DNA from 2 places in the Rhizobium beringeri genome. Region 2 is predicted to be linked to the other one. Evidence: riboswitches for the same ligand, from Rfam matches in the RefSeq annotation. Region 2 holds a riboswitch; the other holds the start of a gene.

Region 1 (5,638 bases), on a different contig from region 2:
TTTGAAATTCGGCTACTTCGCGGCAATGGATTGAAGTTCGTCGAGGGCCGGTTGCAGCCCTTTCAGCGAGAAACGGATATTGACGTCCTGGCCGTTCATCAGCCGCACCAGCCCTTCGGCGGTTGAGCCCTTCTTCAGCGCCGTCGCCGTCTTCGTATCCAGCGCCAGCTGCGCCCAGCATCCGGACTGGTTGCAATTGCGATAGTCGAGTTTGGCGACCGGCTTACCATCGGCCTTGATCGACAGGCCGGAGGGCAGGTAGACGTTGAGCGGCAAAAGGGCGGTCAGCAGCAGCCGTGGCTTGCCCTTGTCGCCCTTGCCCTTTTCGCCCTTGCCCTGGGAACCGGCCGGCGAAGCTGCGATCGCCAGCGTCAGGATATTGACGGGTTTGCCGTCTTTGGCGACTTGCGCGACCTGGGCGACTTCGCAAGCCTCAGTGCCTGCCGAACCGGTGCAGCGATAATACCAGTCGTCGAATTTCTGGGATTTCATGGCCGGCGCCGGTTGAGCGGGCGCCTGCACCTGTTCCGGTCCTTGATCGGCTGGAACAGGTGATTGCGAAAAAGCCGGGTTGGCGCAAGCGATGAATATCAAAACGGGGGCGATAGTCGGAAGGGCCCGCTTCATGCCGATTTTCAAAAATTTTCTCATCTAAAATACAACTTCAGGAAGATTTTATTCGTGTGTAAAGCCGTATCGCTACAATCCGTCATTTAGTCAACCTAAGCGTGTCAGCACGGTAAAGTTTCCGTTAGATATTTACTTCACGTTCTGAGAGATCAAGTCTTGCGCTCGGCCGAGACTCGCCCTCATCGAATTCGCCAAGAGATTTCAACGCTCGAATAAAACCGATTGGCGAGGACCATGAGACGACGCGCAACTTACGCGAAGCTGTCCACCTGCCCGTCTTCATTGAAAATTCGACAGATGAACGGATAGGATGAATAATTCCGCACTATCCCCACTGCTGCAAAGTCTTGAAAAGATGAGCCTCATTCCTGCGAAGAAAAGAGCCTCTCCGGCATCTGCGTTTTTCCCGATGCTCCTCACAAATACAGAGATGTATTTTAGAAATTCATTGCACCCACGGTTGCTACTGTTATTCTTCTCGAAAAACGAGAGGACAGCCGCATGGCAAAACGGCAACGACGAGGGTAGCCCGGAACAGAACCGGCGGACGACATTCGGGAAAACCTGGTCAAACCCGAATCGGCGGCGATCTCTCATCCTTCATGAAGGGCGATCCAGACCCATAAATCATCCATAGCCATCGCGCGGCGCGTCGGTCGCATGATTGTCATTTTCGAGGTGACATCAGGCCCGTTCTCTGCGAAAAAGAGCGCGATGAGAGACAGGGGCGTTCGTCGACAGACGGGCTGAGAAGCACCCTTCGAACCTGAACCGGATAATGCCGGCGGAGGGAGTCGCTCGGGGTCGCGGCTTAGCCCGCACGAACCGCCCCGTGCCCGCCCCCGCCTGAAAGGGGCCATATGCAGACCAAGACTACACCCGGAGCGATGCTGAAGGCGATGCGCGAGAAGCCGCCGCTCGTTCAGTGCATCACCAATTACGTCGCCATGAACATTGCCGCAAATGTTCTGCTTGCCGCGGGCGCCTCGCCCGCCATGGTGCATGCTGCGGAAGAAGCCGGCGAATTCGCCGGGATCGCCAGTGCGCTGACCATCAATATCGGCACGCTGTCGACGCAATGGATCGACGGTATGCAGGCGGCGGCAAAGGCTGCGACATCAGCCGGCAAGCCGTGGGTGCTCGATCCTGTCGCTCACTATGCCACGGCTTTCCGCCGCAACGCCGTCGCCGACCTCCTGGCGCTGCGTCCGACCGTCATCCGCGGCAACGCTTCCGAGATCATCGCGCTTGCCGGCGGAGAGAGCCGCGGCCAAGGCGTCGACAGCCGCGATCCGGTCAAGCAGGCGGAAGGTTCGGCGCGATGGCTGGCTGAGCGTCAGCGGGCGGTCGTCGCCGTGACCGGCGCCGTGGATTTCGTCACCGACGGCGAGCGGGCCGTGCGCATCGAAGGCGGATCGGCCTTGATGCCGCAAGTCACCGCGCTCGGCTGTTCGCTCACCTGCCTCGTCGGCGCCTTTGCCGCGACGGCGCCTGAGGATATCTTCGGCGCGACGGTTGCTGCGCTTTCAACCTTCGCCATCGCCGGCGAGGAGGCAGCGCTTGGGGCGGCCGGCCCCGGCTCCTTCTCCTGGCGCTTCCTCGATGCGCTGGCCGCGCTCGACGCCGAAACGCTCGATGCCAGGGCGAGGATATCGGCGGCATGAAGGCTTTCGACCTTTCTCTCTACCTCGTCCTCGACCCCGATCTCTGCGTGGGGATCGGCATGGTCGAAACTGCGCGCCTTGCCGTTGCCGGCGGCGCGACGATGGTGCAACTGCGCGACAAACATGCCGGCACCATCGGGATGATCGAGACCGGCCGCGCCTTGAAACAGGCGCTAGATGGGACCGGCGCCCTTCTCATCGTCAACGATGACGTCGAGGCGGCAATCGCCATCGGCGCCGACGGCCTGCATATCGGCCAGGATGATATGGATGCATCCAGAGCGCGCACCCTGATCGGCCCTGACATGATCCTTGGCCTGTCGGTCGAGAGCGAGGCGCTCGCCGGTGCCGTCGATGCTGATCTCATCGATTACACCGGCGTCGGGCCAGTGTTTGCGACACCGACCAAGGCCGACCACAAGCAGCCGATCGGCTTTGACGGTCTTGCAAGGCTGGGGAAGGCCTCGCCGGTGCCGTCGGTCGCGATCGGCGGGCTCAAGGCGGATCATGTCGCCCAAGTGTTCGCCGCGGGCGCCAAAGGGCTTGCCGTCGTTTCCGCCATCTGCGGTACGCCGGACCCCGAAGCGGCCACGCGCCGCATCGCCGCAGAAATTCGAAAGGTCCGCGCATGATCCGCAACGTTCTCTCGATCGCCGGCTCCGATCCCTCCGGCGGCGCCGGCATCCAGGCCGATCTCAAGGCCTTCTCCGCTCGCGGCGTCTACGGCATGGCGGTGCTGACCGCGCTGACAGCGCAGAACACGCAAGGCGTCAGCGGCGTGCATCTGGTACCGCCGCAATTCGTCGCCGATCAGATCAATGCCGTCTTTGCCGATGTCCGCGTCGATGCCGTCAAGATCGGCATGATCGCCAATGCCGGCATCGCCGATGCCGTTGCCGGTGCGCTGACTGACCACCGCGACATTCCGATCGTCATCGACCCTGTCATGATCGCCAAGGGTGGAGCCGCCCTGCTCGCGCCTGAAGCGGTCGACGTGCTGACCCGGCGGCTGCTGCCGCTTGCCACGCTGCTGACCCCGAACCTGCCCGAAGCCGCCGCGCTGCTGCACCAGCCGGTGGCGACAAACCGGGCGGAGATGGCGGCGCAGGCCGAACGCCTGCTGGCGCTTGGCCCGGCCGCAGTGCTGGTCAAGGGCGGCCATCTCGACAGCGACGAGAGCCCTGACGTGCTTGCCACCGCCGCCGGCCTGCACTGGTTCGAAGCCAGGCGCGTCCCGACCAAGAACACCCATGGCACCGGCTGTACGCTCTCCAGCGCCCTGGCGGCCGAGCTCGCCAAGGGCGCCTCGGCGCGGGAGGCCGTCGCCATTGCAAAGGATTACCTCGCCGGCGCGGTCGCCGCTGCCGGACACCTCACTGTCGGCTCCGGCCACGGCCCGGTGCAGCATTTTTATGCGCTGTGGAAAGACGGAGAATAGGCGCTCGCTCAGCGAACATGCCACCAATCGAAAACGGCCCGGCCTTGCCGGGCCGTTTTTGCGTTCGGCACCTACTTTGCGTTGAAACCGCGGCGACTGCGGCAGGTCGTCCCTTTGCCCCTTTGAAAAACCCTGTTGACAAGCCCGGCCAGATGGCCAAGTCTATGACACTAAAAGGGGATACATTCCGCAATAACGGAATAACTGGAGGAATGACAGGTGCCAGACCTGCTTGTGAGCTTATACTCCGCTAAGCTCGCCGACCTGAAACAGAAGGCCTACCGTGTTGGCGTCTCCATCCGTCCGGCCCTCCCCCCGGAACTGCATCTCATCGCCAACTGGGTTCGCGAACAGTTTAGTGAGAACTGGGCAAGCGAAGTCACGGTCGCCTTTTCCCGCCAGCCAATCGCCTGCCTGATATCAGTCGACGGCGGTAAGCTCCTGGGCTTTGCCTGCTATGACACGACGGCGCGCGGCTTCTTCGGCCCGACCGGCGTCGACCCGCAAACGCGCGGCAAAGGCATCGGGCTCGCCCTGTTTTCCGCCTGCCTTCAGGCCATGAAGACGCTCGGCCACGCCTATGCCTTCATCGGCGATGCCGGCCCGGTCGATTTCTACGCCAAGACCGCAGGCGCAACCGTCATCCCCGCCCCCGACAAGGGCATCTACGAAGGCATGTTGAGAAGCACGCCGAAATGACCATCTGATCCCGGAGCTACAGAATTGTCCTCGACCCCGCTCGCCCTTTTCGTCGGCCTTCCGAATCCCACTATTTCGGAGGATGAATTCGCCCTCTTTCGCGAAACCAATCCGCTCGGCCTGTTCGTCGGCCGGCGCAATCAGCGCGAGCCGGAGCAGACGAGGCGGCTGATCGACCGCTTCCGCGAAGCTGTCGGCCGCGATGACGCGCCTGTCTTCACCGACCAGGAAGGCGGTCGCGTTCAGCATCTCGATGCCGGCCCCTGGCCGCTCTTTCGCAGCTTCGGCCAGTTCGCCGAACTTGCGCGCCGCGATTTCGATCTCGGTAAAAAAGCACTGCGCCTTTCCTCCCAGGCCATGGGCGCGATGATGACGGAACTCGGCCTTTCCAGCGGCTGCTCGCCCGTTCTCGACCTCGTCTTCGAGACGACGAGCACGGTCATCGGCGCCCGCTCCTTCGGCCCTGATCCCGATTTCATCGCTGCCCTCGGCCGCGAGGTGGTCGACGGTCTGCTCGAGACCGGCAACATGCCTGTTATCAAGCACATTCCCGGCCATGGCCGCGCGACGCTCGACTCCCACAAAGAGCGTCCGGTGGTCGACGCCAGCCGCGAGACGCTCACCGCGACCGATTTCAAACCCTTCGTGGCGCTGAAGGATACGCCCTGGGCGATGGTCGCCCATGTCGTCTATTCGGCCTATGACGCGGAACTGCCGGCGTCCGTCTCGCCGATCATGCATGACGTGATCCGCAAGGAGATGGGCTATGAGGGCGTGCTGATTTCCGACTGCATCTTCATGGAGTCGCTCTCCGGCACCCTGCCGGAACGCGTCAAACAAGTGCTCGACGCAGGCTTCGACATCGCGCTCCACAGCCACGGCGACATTCCGGAAAGCGAAGCCGCCGCCAAGGCCGCCCGTCCGCTGACGGAAGCCGCCCTGCAGCGGATCGCCGCCGGCAAATCCCGACTCGGCAATCTCAAGGTCGATTTCCGCGCCGCCCACGCAGAAGTCGAACACATGTTTGCAAGCGTGCTGGTCTCCTGACCGGCACGTCATCTCTCACCGCATAAGAAAAGGGGAATAAGACATGAAAAAATATCTTCTTGCCGCCGCCGCGCTGACACTGCTTTCGGGATCTGCCATGGCGCAGACGATCCTCACCGTGAATATCGAACCGGCGACGACCTGGGTTCGCAACTTCAAC
Region 2 (5,638 bases):
GATCGAACAGCGATTCGAGGAAGGCAAGCACGCTGACATTACCGATGCTGTAATAGACCAGCCTGCCCTGACGGCGCGTATGGACCAGGCCTTCGAGCCTTAACCGCGCCAGCTGCTGCGAGACCATTGCCTGCTGGATGCCGAGGATGTTTTCGATTTCACCCACCGTCCGCTCCTCGTTCGCCAATATGCAAAGGATCAGAAGTCGGGTCTGGTGCGCTAGCGCTTTCAGCAGATCGCTCGCTTCGTGGGCTTTTCCAGCGAGTTTGTGCAATTCCTGGCCGGTCATCCCCGGCTCGGGTTTGGGCAACGGCATTCGGTATCTCGGAAGGGAGGCGATGAGGTAGATCAGCACAATAGCATATTCGCACAAGCGAATTGGTCAAAAGTGATGAAATGCCAAAAAAGGTCCAAACAAATCAGCAGATAAGCTGACCGCCGTTGATCTCGATCACCTGTCCGGTGATGTAGCCCGAGAGCGAGGAAGCCGCCAGGAACAGATAGGCGGGAGCGCAGTCCTCCGCCGTGCCGAGCCGCTGCAGGGGGATGGATTTTCTTGTCTGCTCCAGCTTTTCGCGGGAGGAATAGCGCTCATGGAATTCCGTCTCGATCGTTCCCGGCGACACGCAATTGACGCGGATTCCGTCCGGTGCAAGCTCACGGGCAAGCGCCTTGGAATAGGTCGCAACGAAAGCTTTCGAAGCCGAATAGATCGAGGAACCGGGGCTGCCGCCGGTCAGCGCCGAAATCGAAACCGTGTTGACGATGGCAGCGCCCGCGGCCGTCTTCAATGCCGGCAGCAGCGCACGTGTTAGTGCCACCACCGATGTCTGGTTGAGCCGCACGACCGCCTCATATTCTGCGTCGGTCAGCGTGGCAGCGGGAAAACGGCCAAGCATGGTGCCGGCATTGTTGACGAGTACATGGACCCTGTCGAAGAAGGCAAGAGCATCTTCAGCAAATTGCGCTGCCCCACCGACTGCGGAGAAATCGGCATGCAGCAGCAGCGCCCGTCTTTCGGATTCAGCCGTCAGCAGGAAATCCGGCAGGTCGCGTCCCGGCTTGCGCCCGGTATGGACGATCACCTTCGCGCCGCAGTCCAGAAACTGCCGGGCGACTTCAAGGCCGATGCCGCGGCCGGCGCCGGTAACGACCACATTGCGATTTTCGAATAGTCTGGGATGGAACACGAAGCCGTCCTCCTCGCGGACAATGCCGCCGGTTGCGTCATTCGCCCTTAACATATGAGTGCGCCGACCGAAAGAAAGGCGTGCACCGATCTTTCCGGGAGAGACTTGGTCTCTCCCCGGAGAGACTTGGCCTCGCCCCGGAGAGACTTGGTCTCTCCGGGGGGGACTAAGGTCTCGCCCTGGAAACTGCTCTTCCCGAGAAGTTCCAGCCTTTTAGTTTTCGGTCTCCAGAAGCCGCGCGCCTGGCCCCTCCTTGCCGAGCCGGTCGCAGGGATTGCGCAGCGGACAGCTTTCGATAGACAGGCAGCCGCAGCCGATGCAGCCGGTCAGACGGTTGCGCAGCAGGCTAAGCCGCCTGATTCGCGCGTCGAGATCATCCTTCCAGCGCGCCGACAGCGTCTGCCAGTCGGCGACGGTCGGCGTGCGCCCCTGCGGCAGGGACTCGAACGCTGCCTGGATTTCCGAAAGCGGAATGCCGACACGCTGCGCCACCTTGATGATGCCGAGCCGGCGAAGCACATCGCGCCCAAAGCGCCGCTGATTACCGCGGGAGCGGATGCTCGAGATCAGCCCCTTGGTCTCGTAAAAATGCAGCGCCGAGACGGCCAGGCCGCTGCGCTCCGCCACTTCACCAACCGTCAGGAGCTTGCCGAGCGGCGCTGCGGGAATTCTATCCATCACCTCTTGACCTCAATATTAGTTGAGGTTTTATAACCTTGGCTCCTGCAATCGTAAAGTCCAATCGCAACAAGGAGCGACGCATGAAAACACCCACCAGGCTGGCTGTCATCTACGGAAGCACGAGAGAGGGCCGCATCTGCGACCGGGTGGTCAAATGGCTGACGCAGGAGCTCGTCCGCTTCCCGCAGTTTGATATCGACATCATCGACCCGCTCGATTTCGCGCTGCCGGCCAACCGTGACATGACGCACCCCGAAGTCGACAGGCTCGCCAGACGGCTTGGCATGGCCGACGCCTTCATCATCGTCACGCCGGAATACAATCACAGCTTCACCGCCTCGTTGAAGTCGATCATCGATTTCTTCTTCGAGCCCTGGCAGGGCAAGCCGGTCGCCTTCGTTTCCTATGGCGGCATATCAGGCGGCCTGCGCGCCGTCGAACAGCTGCGGCTCGTCTTTGCCGAACTCCACGCCGTCACGATCCGCGATTCGGTCAGCTTTGCCGCACCTTGGAACCGCTTCGACACCGAGGGACGGCTCGATAATCCCGCCGACGCAATGCGTTTGCTCGATCGGATGATGACGAGGCTGGAATGGTGGACGCGGGCGCTCGTCGCTGCCCGCAGCGATCGTCCCTATGCCGACATCGCCGCCTGAAGCAGAAGCTCCGGTTCCGTTCCCGGCAGGTACGGAACCATTGGGAACACCCGGACAGGACCTCCGTCCGGGTGTTCCCCGTCACATCAGGCCCATCCCGACCGCGCGGACGGGTTCGCAATTTTGCTGTTGCGGGGAGAAAACCCCGGTGATAGTTTCCGCGCAAATAACAGGGGAGCTCCGTATCGCCGGGGCTGAGATGTGAGGTGCAAGCCTCTGGACCCTTCAAAGCTGATCTGGGTAATGCCAGCGGAGCGAGGTTCAGATGTTTTCAGGCGCACAAGTGTCACTTTATCCGATGTCCGGCAATTTCGTCGGCATCATTCTCGATGCCGTCAAGGCGCTCTATCCCTATCGCGACCGGCTGCGCATCGAGACCGATGACATCTCCACGCTGCTGGTCGGCCCGCCTGAAATTCTCTTCGCCGCCATGCACGATCTTTTCGTCGCCGCCGCCAAGACCGGCGAGCATTGCGTGCTGTCCGCTGCCGTTTCACGCGGCTGCCCCGGCGAGCCGGACGACGCCATCTGCGGCGTCAACCTTTCCCTCGGTCAGGCGGAGCCGCTTGCCGAGCGTATAACAGCCGCGCTTGCCGCCGTTGAAACCACCGCCGAGACCGGCCAGCCGACCGCCGCGCAATTCTCGCTCTACGTCATGGGAACCGATACCCATATGGACGAGATCTATGGCTGCATCGACTTCCTGAAGCGCTCCGGCACCTTCGACCGCGCCAAGAATTTCTGCACCAAGCTTTCTGGCGATGCCGGTACCGTCTTTGCTACCATTCGTGAGGCCTTCTATCGCTTCGGCGACCCCGAGGGACATGTGACCCTCGACATCACGGTGTCCGCCAATACAGCGCCGCGTGTCTTTTCAGACGCGCAAAGGACGCTGTAACACTTTAAATTGCTGCATAATTTTATCCTTAAATCGATTCCGATTTAAGGAATTATGCAGTGCCCGACGAAAGCCTGAAACGAACGCTGATGACACTGCCACAACCATCGGATTCGCGCCTTGCCGCGCTCCGCGCTGCGCTGTACCGAGCGATGCCCGCCTTGCTGGCCGGCTGCGTTTTTTTGGCGGCATGGGAACTCTATGTCGATCTTTCCGGTATCAAACCGTCCATCCTGCCGGCGCCTTCCCGCATCGTCATCCAGGGCTGGCTGAACCGCGAAGCCCTGATATCAAACACCTGGCCGACACTCGGCGCGACACTCGGAGGTTTCGCCCTGTCGCTGGCCTTCGCCTTCGCCGCCTCGATCCTCATGGATTTCATGCCCTTCATGCGCCGGGCATTGCTGCCGATCTTCATCGCCAGCCAGACCCTTCCGCTGGTGGCGATCGCGCCCCTCGTCGTCCTCTGGTTCGGCTTCGGCCTGTTGCCGAAGGTCCTGCTGGTGGCGCTTGTCACCTTCTTCCCGCTGCTCGTCGCCTTGTTGCAGGGCTATGAATCGACCGACCGCGACATCGCCGAATTGCTGAATTCAATGAAGGCGAGCCGCTGGCGCATTTTCCGCCTGGCACGGCTTCCCTCCTCGCTGCCCTATTTCTTCGCCGGCCTCAGAATCTCGATCACCTATGCCGTCGTCGGCGCGATCTTTGCCGAATATGCTGGCGCCGCCCGCGGCCTCGGCATCTATATCCTCAACGCCAAGAACAATTTCCGTCCCGATCTCGTGCTCGCCGCCGTCGTCGTCAGCGCCGTGCTGACACTCTGCCTCTTCGGAGCGACACAGATGATCCAGCGCCTCGTCATGCCCTGGCAACCATCCGGAGAGCAGCGCCGATGAGCGGTGAAATGGTTGAACTGCGCAACATCTCGAAGTCCTTCGACGGCATGAAGGTGCTGGGCGACATTTCGCTCACCGTCGCAGACGGCGAGTTCGTTTCGATCGTCGGCCCCTCCGGCTCCGGAAAATCGACGGTGCTGCGACTGCTGACCCAGGCGCTTCGACCCGATTCCGGCACCATGCTTTTTAACGGCGCGCCGCTGGAACAGGCGCCGCATTCCTTCGCCTTCATGCCGCAGCGCGACGCGCTGATGCCCTGGCGCCGGATCATCGACAATGCGGCACTCGGTCTCGAGGTGAAAGGCATGAGCCGCCGCGCGGCCCGCGCCGCCGTTGCGCCGCTGTTCGAGAGCTTCGGCCTCGCCGGCTTCGAACACCACTATCCCTCCGAACTGTCAGGCGGCATGCGCCAGCGCGCCGCGCTGCTGCGCACCGTCGTCCAGACCCAGGACATGCTGCTGCTCGACGAGCCTTTCGGCGCGCTCGACGCGCTGACGCGTACGCAGATCCAGGAATGGCTGCAGGGCATGTGGACCGAGCACCGCTGGACGGCGCTGCTGATCACCCATGATGTTCGCGAGGCTGTGTTCCTCTCCGACCGGATCTACGTGCTTTCGGCCCGTCCGGCGCGTATCATCCGCGAATTCCGCGTTCCGCTGCCCCGTCCGAGAAGCATTGCCGATCTCGGCTCGCCGGCGGCCCAGGCGATCGAAACCGAAATCCTGCAAACCCTTCTTCATCCGCAAGAGACCTGAGGAGGTCACCATGCTGCTTCTCACCCGTCGCCAGACGATCTTCGCCGCCATCGCGGCAAGCCTCGCCGGCCGCACCGCCTTCGCCCAATCGGCGCCCGCAAAGGTTCGCATCGCGCTCGACTGGACGCCCAACACCAACCATATCGGCATCTATGTCGCCAAGGCGAAGGGCTTCTATGCCGATGCCGGGCTCGATGTCGAAATTCTTCCCTTCACCGACACCAGCGCCGGAACGCTGGTGTCCAACGGCGTTGCCGATTTCGGCATCAGCAGCGAGATCGAGACCCTGACGCAGCGCGCTGGCGGCGGCGACGTGAAGATGGTCTACGGCGTCGTCCAGACGGAAACCGCACGCCTGATCTTCAAGGGTGGACGCGACGACATCAAGAGCCCGAAAGACCTCGACGGCAAGACCTATGGCGGCTTTGGCGGCACCTGGGAGAGCGCGCTGATCTCCGCGATAATCCGCAACGACGGCGGCAAAGGCGACGTCAAGACCGTCACCCTCGGAACCTCCGCTTACGAGGCGCTCGACAATGGCTCGATCGATTTCACGCTGGAG

The links. Region 2 has a riboswitch for thiamine pyrophosphate ahead of ELH03_RS19930 (YkoF family thiamine/hydroxymethylpyrimidine-binding protein). Riboswitches for the same ligand answer to the same signal wherever they lie in the genome.
Region 1: another riboswitch for thiamine pyrophosphate. It lies ahead of thiM (hydroxyethylthiazole kinase); the one in region 2 lies ahead of ELH03_RS19930 (YkoF family thiamine/hydroxymethylpyrimidine-binding protein).

What each region holds. Positions count from the first base shown of each region.
Region 1 is NZ_SILG01000003.1:378,486-384,123, forward strand. It holds gene ELH03_RS29270 (invasion associated locus B family protein) at 13-651, opposite strand; TPP riboswitch at 1,344-1,440, shown strand; gene thiM (hydroxyethylthiazole kinase) at 1,491-2,294, shown strand; gene thiE (thiamine phosphate synthase) at 2,291-2,926, shown strand; gene thiD (bifunctional hydroxymethylpyrimidine kinase/phosphomethylpyrimidine kinase) at 2,923-3,732, shown strand; gene ELH03_RS29290 (GNAT family N-acetyltransferase) at 3,952-4,431, shown strand; gene ELH03_RS29295 (glycoside hydrolase family 3 N-terminal domain-containing protein) at 4,456-5,478, shown strand; gene ELH03_RS29300 (ABC transporter substrate-binding protein) at 5,522-5,638, shown strand, end outside.
Region 2 is NZ_SILG01000001.1:3,993,363-3,999,000, forward strand. It holds gene ELH03_RS19910 (ArsR/SmtB family transcription factor) at 1-316, opposite strand, end outside; gene ELH03_RS19915 (SDR family NAD(P)-dependent oxidoreductase) at 420-1,190, opposite strand; gene soxR (redox-sensitive transcriptional activator SoxR) at 1,404-1,868, opposite strand; gene ELH03_RS19925 (NADPH-dependent FMN reductase) at 1,952-2,527, shown strand; TPP riboswitch at 2,689-2,802, shown strand; gene ELH03_RS19930 (YkoF family thiamine/hydroxymethylpyrimidine-binding protein) at 2,793-3,425, shown strand; gene ELH03_RS19935 (ABC transporter permease) at 3,515-4,321, shown strand; gene ELH03_RS19940 (ABC transporter ATP-binding protein) at 4,318-5,076, shown strand; gene ELH03_RS19945 (ABC transporter substrate-binding protein) at 5,087-5,638, shown strand, end outside.